Regions from separate parts of the Paenibacillus sp. JNU01 genome, predicted to be linked through region 3. Evidence: riboswitches for the same ligand, from Rfam matches in the RefSeq annotation. Region 3 holds a riboswitch; each other region holds the start of a gene.

Region 1 (4,260 bases), 3.0 Mb from region 3:
TGGAGCAGTTTATCCACACGATTTAATCTGTCTTCAATCTCCATCCGTTGTCCATTAACAATGATATTCACTGCACCACTCCCTTTCTGTTCAAACGCTCTGGATTCAGCACTTCAATTCCGAGTTCTTCTGAGCTTTTGCCAGTGATTAACTCCGCGATAAGCCTGCCTGTTATCGCACTTAGCAAAATACCATTACGGTAATGCCCAAAGGCAGCGAACAGTCCAGGTATACTCTTGCATGCACCTATATAAGGCAGCCCATCTGGCGTTGCCGGTCTTACACCTGCCCACGCTCGCTTAAATTGCGCTTCTTTCATCCCGGGTACCCAGTGGGTAGCCGCTGTTAGCAGCTTCTGAACACCCTGTACAGAAACATTCAAATCCGTTCTGCCCGGCAGACTGGTTGCCCCGAGCCAAACTTCGCCATTGGCTTTGGGAACAATATAGACATCCTCTGCATAAACCGTTCTGTCAGGTCTGTACCCTGCATGTTCATCTGAGAACTGAACGGCAGCTATTTCTCCTTTTACCGACCACACAGGTAAGCTCAGATTCACATGTCTCATCAATGCTTCACTCTGTAATCCAGCCGCTATAACGACATGTTTGCACGTTATCTCACCGATCGATGTGGTGATCCCCTGCACGCCGTGTTCGTTTGCTTGTACACGTATACCCTGTATGTCCTCTATAAACCGAGCTCCCATGGCTTGAGCAGATTCCGCATATGCCCTAGTTAGATGGACAGGAAGGATTTCACTCTCGTATGGTCTGTAGTAGGCTCCGTATGTATCTCTGTTAAGCCACGATGCCTCCTGTTGCACAACCGAACGATCCCACCACACCTCATCAGCAGACAAACCGGATTTTCGATTGTTCTTATAGCGGTTTAATTCACTGTATGATCGAAAAGGGGTCAAGAATCCATGGCGTTGCAGGCCGATATCTACCCCACTGAGGGTACCCATTATCCCTTGTTGCTCAATAAGTAACTGTCTACTCTGCCTGGCAAGCTTAGCCATCAAAGGATGAGCAAAATCCTCACTATCTGGCGCAAGCATTCCAGCCGCTGCGCAAGAAGTGCCTCCCGCAATCGCGGAACGCTCCAGCAACAAAACATCCTGTCCACGGGAAGCAAGCTCATACGCAATGGCACAACCAACGACACCTCCGCCTACAATAATCGTTTCTGCATGAATCTTATCCGGATTATCAGTTACACTTTTGCTTCTTGATTCCGTTTCAGAGTTCAGTTGATGACTGAAATGATTCCTGTTCTGACCCGTTACGATCTCATTCATCCTCTCATCTCCTTTCACCGGCTTAGACTTCCTGTAGCAACGATAGCCTGCCTTAGTGATGCAGCTGCCCGATCCGGGGAATCGCTCGACCATACATTTGAGATCACGGCGACTCCCTGTGCCCCTGTAGTGCGAATCGCTTGGATATTTCCCGGCTCTATGCCTCCGATCGCGATGACAGGAATGGAGACACCTCTGCATACTTCATCAAGAGCATATAATCCTCTTGGTTCTAGATCTGGCTTGCTATTGGTCGCGAAGACATGCCCAAAGAAAAGGTAATCAGCTCCCTGTTCTTCAGCGATTTTTGCCTCATCGATGGAATGAACAGATACACCCAGACGAAGTCGCTGCATTTTGCTTATGACAGCAGGGTTGTATTTACGTATCGCATCTTGCCCCCAATGAACACCGCCATAGAGATCATTCTGTGAAGGCAGTTCTGAACCATTGATAACGATGCGACAAGATGGAATATTAACATTACGCAGACTTTCAGCCCAGCCGATCTTGTCTTGCCATGTAAGTTGTTTCTCTCGTATGTGAATATAGTCCACCCATGGCCAAACGTCCTTGGCTGCTTTTACAAAAGATGCTCGATTTCCTGCACCCGTAGATACAACATGCAATTCAAATGATTCGTCAACATGCTCATGAAAAATTGCGGTACCCTCCCTCTCCTTCCATGCGTGAATGCTATGAAAACACAAAAAAAGCCACTCCCGTAGGGGAGTGGCTGCGTATGAATTATAGGATCAGATCACTGACTGATGCATACAGTTTATTTCGTGCAGTACAGCTATAGATCTATAGCCATAACGTTATACACGCAACTGCATGTTTCAATTCGCTAAGCAGACGGTTGAAATCTTTTCGAGTTGCCGTTTGCTCACGTCATTCACTGAAACGCGCTCGCCACTTCCCTACGCTGGTATGATCCAGATCAGGTGCAAAGGGTCCGGAATCGCATTCTTCCATCTCAGCCGCATCGTGCGGCCCCCCTAGTGTTCATATGAAGTTGTAGCCTATGTTACCATAGACGGATTTTTTTGTCACCGTCATTTCTGTTAAACATGGTCTCAAATCATCTAGTTTTTCTCAGACCATTCTTCGACATTCCATGTTTTGGTGACCCAACCCTCGTAAAAATCAGGTTCATGAGATACCAGTAGCACCGTTCCCTTAAATTCTTGCAAGGCACGTTGCAACTCCGCTTTGGCTGTGACATCCAGATGGTTTGTCGGCTCATCAAATAAAATCCAGTTGCTTTCGCGCATCAGGAGTTTGCATAAACGAACCTTGGCTTGTTCTCCACCACTCAGCATGTTGAGCGGACGAGTAATGTGCTCATTCTTTAATCCGCAGCGAGCGAGATGACCCCGGACCTCATTCTGAGTCAAATGTGAAAACTCATTCCAGACATCCTCGATCGGCGTGATATTTCCAGCACGAACCTCCTGCTCAAAATAGGCCGTTTCGAGATAATCTCCCAAAAAGGTCTTTCCACTCAGTGGAGATATTTTCCCGAGGATGGTTTTCAGCAGTGTCGATTTACCCACACCATTACAGCCTACAATGGCAATTTTCTCACCACGTTCAATCGTCATCGTCATTTTGGGCAGCAAAGGATAGGTATATCCAATTTCAAAATCAATGCCCTCAAAGACCGTTTTGCTACTCGCGCGGGCATCCTTGAATTTAAACGTTGGTTTAGCCGCTTCATCTGGGCGATCAATACGTTCAATCTTGTCCAGCTGTTTCTCGCGGCTCTTCGCACGACCTGAAGTTGAAGCCCGCGCCTTATTACGCTGAATGAAATCTTCCTGTTTCTTGATGTACTCTTGCTGTTTCTCGTATGCATCAATATGCTGGGCTTTATTCATATCAGCCATCTCCAGGAACTTGTTATAGTTCGCTGCATATCTCGTTAATTTGGCAAATTCCAAATGATAAATGACATTTACGACTTCATTCATGAATTCCGTGTCATGGGAAATTAAGAGGAATGCATGCGGGTAGTCCTTTAGGTAACGCGACAGCCATTCAATGTGCTCTACATCCAGATAGTTGGTTGGCTCATCCAGTAACAGAGCTGTAGGTTTTTCGAGCAGAAGCTTGGCAAGCAGCACCTTGGTGCGCTGTCCACCACTTAGAGCTGCGACATCTCGATCAAGACCAATTGCAGACAAACCAAGACCATTGGCCATCTCTTCAACTTTTACGTCAATCAGATAAAAGTCGCCCTGTTCCAGTTGTTCCTGAATATCGCCCATCTCTTCCAGCAACTGCTCCAGCTTATCTGGATCTGCATCTGCCATCTGGTCCGTAATATTCATCATTTCTTTTTCCAATTCAAGCAACGGAAGGAAAGCATCCTTAAGCACATCACGAATCGTTTTGCCTGGCGTAAGCTTTGTGTGCTGATCCAGATATCCATAACGGACCTTAGGTGTCCATTCCACTTTTCCACTGTCTTTAAGCAATTTACCGGTAAGGATGTTCATTAATGTGGATTTACCAACACCATTGGCACCAACAAGTCCTACACGCTCTCCGGCGAGTAAACGAAACGATACATTTTTAAATAACGTGCGATCTCCAAAATTGTGACTCACGTTCTCTACTGACAATAAACTCATAAGATGAGGTTGCTCCTATCTATTAGACATTACTTTTATTATGGTTCCGAACCCCTATTCTAGCACAGGTCTCGTCTTTTCTGAAAGTAATGTAAACAGTTCAGGAACTCCTTCCAAGATTTTGTCATGTACGCAAGCTAACGATTAGAGCAGTTATATTCGAAATAGCCTTGTGCAGCTGCTTGTCTTCCGTCTGTGAACACCTCTTCGGCACGGTAACCATTACCACATGTGGAGGGATAGTAGTACTTGATACCCGTTAAAGGATCTACTCCACCTACGATGGCCGTTTTCTTCACAAGTCTGCCTCCACCAATC
Region 2 (4,260 bases), 290 kb from region 3:
CCGGGAACGTGATGTCTTCGTACTTCATATTCTTGGCCTGCATCGGATTGGAGAAGACAGGCGCTACAGTCGGGTTGGATAATACCCATGCGATGTAACCATGCAGTGCAATAAAACAAAACAATAGAAAAAATACAACGGAGAGCAGCAGCGCTACGATAATATGTTTGAACCGAATCAGCCTCGGTGATAGGGAAGAGGGCAGATCGGACACTTTTGTTTGCAGCGGGGCTTCGCTCTGGGATGTTGGATACATGAATGCCCCTCCTTTGAAGTTCAGTTGAAGATAACAACGACATGAAAAGAGAATTGCGTTTATTTCAGAGCCTGCTTCAGAGCGATATCTTAATGTAATATATCTTTATCGTATGTTCCAATATAGTCAAAGTCAATTGATTGAGGGCATTTGTTACGCAATTGTTATATAGTTCTTAAGATATATGGGTAACATTACCTTAGTGTGTAAATTACAGGGGATTAAGTCTTATAAAAAGGAAAATTTTACACGTTGGTCTATTTCAATTTTGGCTCTTTTTGGTTTACAGATGAGACCGTTTCTCATATAATTTATGTAACCAAGTTTCATGTGATGAAACATGAGGAGGGCATTATGCCATGGAAGATCGCAAGTTAACCGTCCGGGCTGTGGAACGGGCGCTGGATATATTATTATGTTTTACCACACGCAGTGATCTGGGACTCACCGAGATTGCCAGCCAGATCGGCCTGCACAAAAGTACAGTGCACCGCTTGATGGCTACACTGGAGGATCGAGGATTCGTAATCCGCGATGCAGCAACAGAGAAGTATCGACTAGGCATCCGAATCTGGGAGCTGTCGGCTCATATGTCCCGCAGTGATGATCCCGCTATTCTGCTGCTGCCTGCGATGGAGCGACTGAGAGACCGATTGGGGGAGACCGTGAGTCTGTACCTGCGTGATGGCAGTGAACGGATTCGGATTCAGGCGGTGCAAAGTGATCAGGCGATTCGCCGAGTTGCTCCCGTTGGTGTTAGACTTCCGCTGTCTGTTGGCGCATCCAGCAAAGTCTTGATGGCGTTTGCCACGGATGAGGATCGTGAGGAACTGATGAACGGGCCGGAATGGCCGGTGTTTATTGACCCTGCGGTGTATTTGGCGCAAATGGGAGATATCCGGGATAACGGATATGCGACGAGTTATGAGGAGCGTGAGCCGGGAGCTGCAGCGGTATCTGTACCGATTATGGATCGCCGAGGCAATATTGCAGCTGCTCTCTCGGTCTCAGGGCCTGTCAGCCGACTTTCGCAGGAGACTTTGCACGAATACGCACCTGTGCTAAAGGAAGCTGCTACGCAGATGGGGCTCATGTTATCCTGATATTGATGAAAGGTTTTTCTCCAATTGGGTTGGTGTTCTGGAATATAAAGGTTGTTTTTATGTTCCGGTTGCGCTACTCTGTAATGGACGGCCCATCGGGGTCAGCTTCATTGAATATGAACAGCGGCTTATGTATGCCGCAACTTTTAACGTTACTGGGGGAGTCCGAATTGTCCGGACTGAGACGGAATCGCATGAGATTCCGGACCCTTTGCACCTGATCTGGATCATACCAGCGTAGGGAAGTAATCGGCGATATGACCACAACCACCACATGTGTGACTCTTGCAGGACTCCGTTATGGAGCTGCAACCAGGAGCATTATTGGTGATGGACATTAAAGTCGGTTCCTTCGGGGGCCGGCTTTTTTATATACAGTGGACGGGCGAGATAATACACATTCCATGGACTGTTTTTTCAATAACCTGCAAAAGTGGGCTTGGAGAGAGCAATCATTATAGATTTATGATCTGTGGTAACCTCCGTTCTGTCGTTAACTGTACATGAATAATGTCTCCCCCTTGGTCTGGTGTAGGATCGCTCTTTCTTCTCTGCGCTCTGCATGATTTGGGACAGGTGCGTAAGCGAGCTGATGACGATGCCAACCAAACCAAGTGAACGAACACGGAGGAGGAGACGAGCAAACATGAGTACAGGAAACCAAACGGGACAACAAGCGATGGAACAGGAACATAACGGTCAGCAGGTGGAAAAGGAAACAGGAGCGGCCGGACGGGTTCAGCCCTTTCCGGGTAGCCGTAAAGTCTACATTCAGGGCTCACGGCCGGACATAGCTGTACCGGAGCGTGAGATAGCCCTTCATGACACGAATACTCCCCAAGGGGTGGAGCATAACGGACCGCTACGTGTCTACGATACGAGCGGCCCCATGACTGATCCCAAATTCCAGATGGATATTCGGAAGGGATTACCCGCGCTCCGAAATCATTGGATTATGGAACGCGGTGATATTGAAGCATATGAGGGCAGAGCCGTTCAACCCGAGGATAACGGACTAAAGCCCGGAGGGCGGAGAGCCGGGGCAGAGGAATACCCTGGATTTCGGGGACAACCACTGCGTGCTCAGGCTGGGCGCTGTGTCACCCAGATGCACTACGCAAGGCAGGGCGTCATTACACCAGAAATGGAGTATGCCGCTATCCGTGAAGGGGTGGAACCGGAATTTGTGCGGCAGGAGCTGGCGAGTGGACGGGCGATTCTGCCATCCAACATCAATCACCCAGAGAGTGAGCCGATGTTGATCGGTCGTCATTTTCACGTGAAGATCAATGCTAATATAGGTAACTCTGCCGTATCTTCCTCCATCGAGGAAGAGGTCGAGAAGATGACTTGGGCGGTACGATGGGGATCGGATACCGTGATGGATCTGTCTACAGGCAAAAACATTCATACGACACGGGAATGGATCATCCGTAATTCACCTGTACCGATTGGTACGGTGCCGCTGTATCAGGCACTGGAGAAGGTGAATGGCGAAGCGGAAGCGCTGACCTGGGAATTGTACCGAGACACGCTCATTGAGCAGGCAGAGCAGGGCGTGGACTACTTTACGATTCATGCAGGTGTGCTGCTGCGTTATATCCCCATGACCGCCAAGCGGATGACAGGTATTGTATCCCGGGGTGGGTCCATTATGGCAGCATGGTGCCTTGCGCATCATCAGGAGAATTTTTTATACACTCATTTCGAAGAAATCTGCGAGATTATGAAAAGGTATGATGTGGCGTTTTCGCTGGGAGATGGACTTCGTCCAGGCAGTATCTACGATGCGAATGACGAAGCTCAGATGGCGGAACTGGCTACGCTCGGGGAACTGACGCAGATCGCATGGAAACATGATGTGCAGGTGATGATCGAGGGCCCGGGGCATGTACCGATGCACAAGATCAAGGAGAATGTGGATCTACAGATGGAGATATGCCAAGAGGCACCTTTCTACACTTTGGGGCCACTGACGACCGATATTGCCCCGGGATACGATCACATTACGTCCGCCATTGGTGCGGCTATGATTGGCTGGTTTGGCACGTCCATGCTCTGTTACGTCACGCCAAAAGAACATCTGGGCTTGCCTAACAAGGATGATGTGCGCGAAGGGGTTATTGCCTACAAGATCGCGGCCCATGCCGCTGATCTGGCGAAAGGCCATCCGCGTGCTCAGCGCCGGGATGATGCATTGTCCAAGGCACGCTTCGAGTTCCGCTGGCGGGATCAGTTTAACCTGTCACTCGACCCGGAACGGGCGCTTTCCTACCATGATGAGACGCTGCCGGCAGAAGGGGCTAAGGAGGCACATTTCTGCTCCATGTGCGGACCGAAGTTCTGCAGCATGCGCATTACGCAGGACATTCGTGCCTTTGCGGCAGATAAAGGATTGTCCGAGAATGAGGCTGTGATAGCTGGCATGCAGGAAAAGGCTGAGGAGTATCGGACACGCTCCTAGGCGCTGGTACAGCTTAACCTTGGCAGTCTGACATCGTTTGAAGGTGAGAATAATGATATCATGTCGTATTTTTCTCTTATTGATCAGCTTCCTAATACTTTTTATCAGTATTATGGTTGATTGTCTAGCAGATGTTTAATAAAATGAATGTAAGTAAACACCAATAAGAGTAGCCAGGCCAATGGCTACTCCTGCACAGCATTTGCGGTGGGTATTCCTCCGAGTGCAGCAAGTTCAGATGAAGTGACCCGTCAGGCCGTCAACCTGTGGCGGGTCACTTCTTTTTACGATCGATGTATGTCAGGAGCGCAATAATTAACATCGCGAACACGATTACGTCGTTAAAAGAGAAGTTCATAGGATCACCTCCCACTGGAGGCAAGCCTATTTCCCACCACAAATTGGCTGTACAAAGTGATTATACCATTTGAAATGCT
Region 3 (4,260 bases):
CGTGTGCGGAATCTAGCAGAAGATCTATTTTGGGATGCAACAAGGGTTCGCCTTTGACATGTAGATAAATATGATTGGTATGTGGTTTAACTTGTTCCAGTATATTGTTGAAGACTTCAGGGTCAATGAATCCTTTGGCACGCTGCGTCTGCGGACAGAAGCTGCAAGCCAGATTGCAGATACTCGTGATCTCAATATATACTTTTTTGAACGTTTTCAACTTGGGTCCCCATTCTGCCTAGGAGGGAGAACAATCCCACCTGCATTTTGTGATCCGGCCTGTACGGCCCATCCCTATTATATCGAGTTCATGAGCCAAGGTAAATCAGAGAACGGGTTTATCGGGTTGAGTCAAATGATTTGGCTAGTGCCAAATGAACAGATTCAATCGCATGAATATGTGTTGTATCAAATAATGGAACTTCTGAATCCTCTACTTTTACTAATAATCCAATTTCGGTGCAACCTAATATGATTCCCTCAGCTCCATCATCAACCAGCCTTTGGATCACCTTTTTATAATAATCCCTTGATAAGGGCTCAATTTTCCCTAAACATAATTCCTCGTATATTATTTTATTGACAACTTTTCTATCCTCTTCATTCGGTATCAAAACCTTAATACCATTAAATTCAATTCGTTTTTTATAAAAGTCTTGTTCCATCGTATATTTGGTGCCGAGTAAACCAACCGTACTTATATGGGACTTATGAATTTGATTTGCTGTTGCATCAGCAATATGTACGATGGGTAGTGTCACTTTTTCTTCAATATGTTTAATCACTTTATGCATCGTATTTGTACAAATTACAATCATTTCTGCTCCTGCCTTTTCCAAAGACTGAGCAGCATTCCCTAATAATTCACCAGCGCTTTCCCAATCACCTTCAGCTTGATAACGCTCGACCTCTTCAAAATTCACGCTATATAAAATGCACTTGGCTGAATGCAATCCTCCCAATTTATTTTTCACTTCTTCATTAATAATTCGATAATATTCTAACGATGACTCCCAGCTCATTCCACCAATAAGACCAATCGTTCTCATAGTACACTTCCCCTTCCATTGATTACATCCCGAAAGCAGTGTATAGAAATTCAGTAGATATTGTATCGTATCTATTTCATTAAATAAACCTGCCACAGTAAGAGGAGTTGAGGAAACTGGAGCAATTCCGGCAACGGATTAATGCGTCTGCCCGAATAATCTGGCTGTGCAATCCTAATAATCCGAACGGAACCATTTTCAGATCAGTACTCACATTCTTTCTGAGCGCCCCCTTTACATTCCACTTGCATGTGATATATGCTGAACACATAACTGCATATCTTGAACAATGCACTAGGGGAGCCTTACGGCTGAGACGAATCGAATGATTCGGACCCTTTGAACCTGATCTGGATCATACCAGCGGAGGGAAGTGGAGCGGCCTTTCAGTAAGCGGATTTTTTCATGTTGATGATGAATTTTAATGTGAATTGAACTTACAGACCCACTCATTTCTCCGGAAATGGGTGGGTCTTTTTCGCGTTCTGCGGGCAGATCAGCAGGTGTAATGAAAGATCCCGCAGTTTGAAGTTGAATTTGGAATAACAAGGGGGAACAGAACGAGATGGATAATAACATAACCATTCACAACATGAGCTACGCTTTCCCGGGAAAAAGGGATTCCCCCGTGCTCTCCAATGTGTCGATGCGTGTTGCCAACGGCGAATTCGTCTCGCTCATCGGCTCCAGCGGCTCCGGTAAAAGCACCCTTTTCAAGCTGCTGGCAGGCCTGCTTGAGCCAACCCACGGAACCATTGAAATTCCTTGGGTCCCTGAAGGAAAGCGACTGGGGCAGGTGGCCTACATGCCGCAAAAGGACCTCCTGTTATCCTGGCGAACCGTCATGGAGAATTGCATGCTCCCCGCTGAACTTGCTCCAAGGCGACAGGATAAGGGAAAAATTCGCGCAGACATTATGGCAGGGCTCGACAGATTTGGCTTATCCGGCTACGCGCATGCTTACCCGGACGAGCTGTCGGGTGGCATGCGCCAACGTGTCGCGCTGCTTCGTACTTTGTTGACAGGTGGCCAACTCATGCTGCTGGATGAACCATTCGGCGCACTCGATGCCTTAACCAAACGCGAGATGCATCGCTGGCTACTGGAGCTGTGGGAAGATCTGGGCAAAACCGTGTTGTTCATTACGCATGATATTGAAGAGGCCCTGCTACTCAGTGATCGGATTATCCTGTTAACTCCGGGGAGCCAAGACCAACCGCTACAAGATTTGACGGTACCTTTGCCACGTCCAAGACATTCGGACATGATCTACGAACCGGCGCTCCTTCAGATGAGACGACGACTGGAGGAACAATTGCATGCGAGAGGATAACTTGGGAAACTGCATGAAGAATAACGTAAGGCGTTGGCTTGACCGTTATGGTCTGTTTCTTTGGCTCCTGCTCTTGCTGCTTGTCTTCTGGGAGTGGATTGTGCGTATGGGATGGGTGCCCTCCTTCATCATTCCAGCCCCAACGGCGATTGCCAACTCCCTGTATGAGCATCGTCACCTCCTGCTGGCTACACATCTGCCTGCTACCTTGATGGAGGTTGTTGTTGGTTTTGGCTTGTCCATTGGTGCCGGAATTGCACTTGCAACTGGTATGCATATGAATCGGTCGATTGAAAAAGCGTTATATCCCTTCATCGTAATCAGTCAGACGATCCCGTTGATTGCCCTGTCCCCCGTCTTCATCCTATGGTTTGGCTACACGCTGTGGAGCAAAGTTGCGGTTGTGTTCCTGATCGCCTTCTTTCCCATTGTGGTGAGTACCTACGATGGACTTCGCCAAGGCGATCCAGAGCAGCGTGAACTACTGCTCACCATGGGAGCCAGCACGTGGGATATTTTTCGCAAACTCCAGGTTCCACTGGCACTTCCCGCCTTCTTCTCGGGGCTAAAGATGTCTGTGGTGTACTGCGTGGTTGGTGCAACGATAGGCGAATGGCTCGGTGGCAGTAAAGGTCTCGGATACTTCAGCCGCCGCATGTCCAGCAACATGAACACGGACGCGATGTTCGCCGCTATTGTGCTGTTATCCCTGCTCGGGATCGTTTTGTTTGTACTGATTGCCTGGCTGGAGAAACGGTTTGGCACTCGGCGCCATGAAGCGAAAAAATAGCTGGATAAAACGTAGAGAGAATTTAGATTTTAGATGTTACTACAAGAATTACGCTCTACACAACATAACTTATGCACCATTTCAGCAGCTAACTTCAATCAGTACTTTGTCATCTTGTCCGTTAACATACTGCTGTCCATTGTCTACAAACCCAAACGATGAAATGAGGAACTTCATTTATGACTAACAAAGGTATATACTCCCTGCTTCCCATTATGCTCATAAGCCTGTTGCTGATCGTTAGCGGATGTGGCAACACGGGTGCTGGCAAAAACACGCCAACAACAGAATCGGAAACCAATGCACAGCAAGCAAACTCGCCTGTGACAGAACCAGCATCAGACACCAAAGATAAACTGTCCATCATGCTCGACTGGTACCCCAATGCAGTACATTCCTTCATCTATGTAGCTCAGGAAAAAGGATACTTTGCAGACCAAGGTCTCGATGTCGACATTCAGATGCCTGCGGATACCAATGATTCACTCAAACTGGTTGCTGCCGGTAAAATCGATCTGGCTCTAAGCTATCAGCCTCAGATCTTGCTCGCGCGTAGTGAGAACATTCCTGTACGTTCCATTGCTGCTGTTGTTCGCCACCCGCTCGTACATCTGTTGACCGAAGCGAATGGCAACGTGCGTTCACCCAAAGACCTTGAAGGAAAGACGGTTGGCTATTCTTCGATTCCGCTGTATGACGCGATGGTACGGACGATGATCAGCCAAGATGGTGGCAACCCAGACAACATGAATCTGGTCGACGTTGGATTCGATCTGATTCCTTCCCTGGCTTCCGGACAGGCGGACGCGATTATGGGTGGTTTTATTAACCATGAACAATTGATTTTGGAGAAAGAAGGCCATGCCATGAAATCGATTAACCCTGTCGACTATGGCGTGCCTGATTATTATGAATTGGTCCTGACCGCAAGTGAAGCTGGTATGGAAGCCAAAAAAGAACAACTTACCCGGTTCGTCAAAGCGATCCAGGAAGGACAGAAATATGTCACGGAGCATTCAGAAGAAGCCTTGAATATTCTGCTTGCTCATGAGAATGAAACATCTCCGCTTGACCCGGAGATCGAAACC

What was found. Region 3 has a riboswitch for thiamine pyrophosphate ahead of NLBNIHML_RS21880 (ABC transporter ATP-binding protein). Riboswitches for the same ligand answer to the same signal wherever they lie in the genome.
Region 1: it holds a riboswitch for thiamine pyrophosphate, as region 3 does, so the genes downstream of both, NLBNIHML_RS04785 (thiamine phosphate synthase) here and NLBNIHML_RS21880 (ABC transporter ATP-binding protein) in region 3, are expected to answer to the same signal.
Region 2: it holds a riboswitch for thiamine pyrophosphate, as region 3 does, so the genes downstream of both, thiC (phosphomethylpyrimidine synthase ThiC) here and NLBNIHML_RS21880 (ABC transporter ATP-binding protein) in region 3, are expected to answer to the same signal.

The regions. Positions count from the first base shown of each region.
Region 1 covers NZ_CP169723.1:1,163,550-1,167,809, forward strand. The annotation lists gene thiS (sulfur carrier protein ThiS) at 1-71, opposite strand, end outside; gene thiO (glycine oxidase ThiO) at 68-1,303, opposite strand; gene NLBNIHML_RS04785 (thiamine phosphate synthase) at 1,318-2,013, opposite strand; TPP riboswitch at 2,207-2,316, opposite strand; gene NLBNIHML_RS04790 (ABC-F family ATP-binding cassette domain-containing protein) at 2,392-3,942, opposite strand; gene NLBNIHML_RS04795 (hypothetical protein) at 4,080-4,260, opposite strand, start outside.
Region 2 covers NZ_CP169723.1:4,727,179-4,731,438, forward strand. The annotation lists gene NLBNIHML_RS20695 (alpha/beta hydrolase) at 1-256, opposite strand, end outside; gene NLBNIHML_RS20700 (IclR family transcriptional regulator) at 616-1,359, shown strand; TPP riboswitch at 1,507-1,620, shown strand; gene thiC (phosphomethylpyrimidine synthase ThiC) at 2,039-3,823, shown strand.
Region 3 covers NZ_CP169723.1:5,016,630-5,020,889, reverse strand. The annotation lists gene NLBNIHML_RS21890 (radical SAM/SPASM domain-containing protein) at 1-220, opposite strand, end outside; gene NLBNIHML_RS21885 (aspartate/glutamate racemase family protein) at 339-1,049, opposite strand; TPP riboswitch at 1,336-1,438, shown strand; gene NLBNIHML_RS21880 (ABC transporter ATP-binding protein) at 1,615-2,382, shown strand; gene NLBNIHML_RS21875 (ABC transporter permease) at 2,369-3,172, shown strand; gene NLBNIHML_RS21870 (ABC transporter substrate-binding protein) at 3,352-4,260, shown strand, end outside.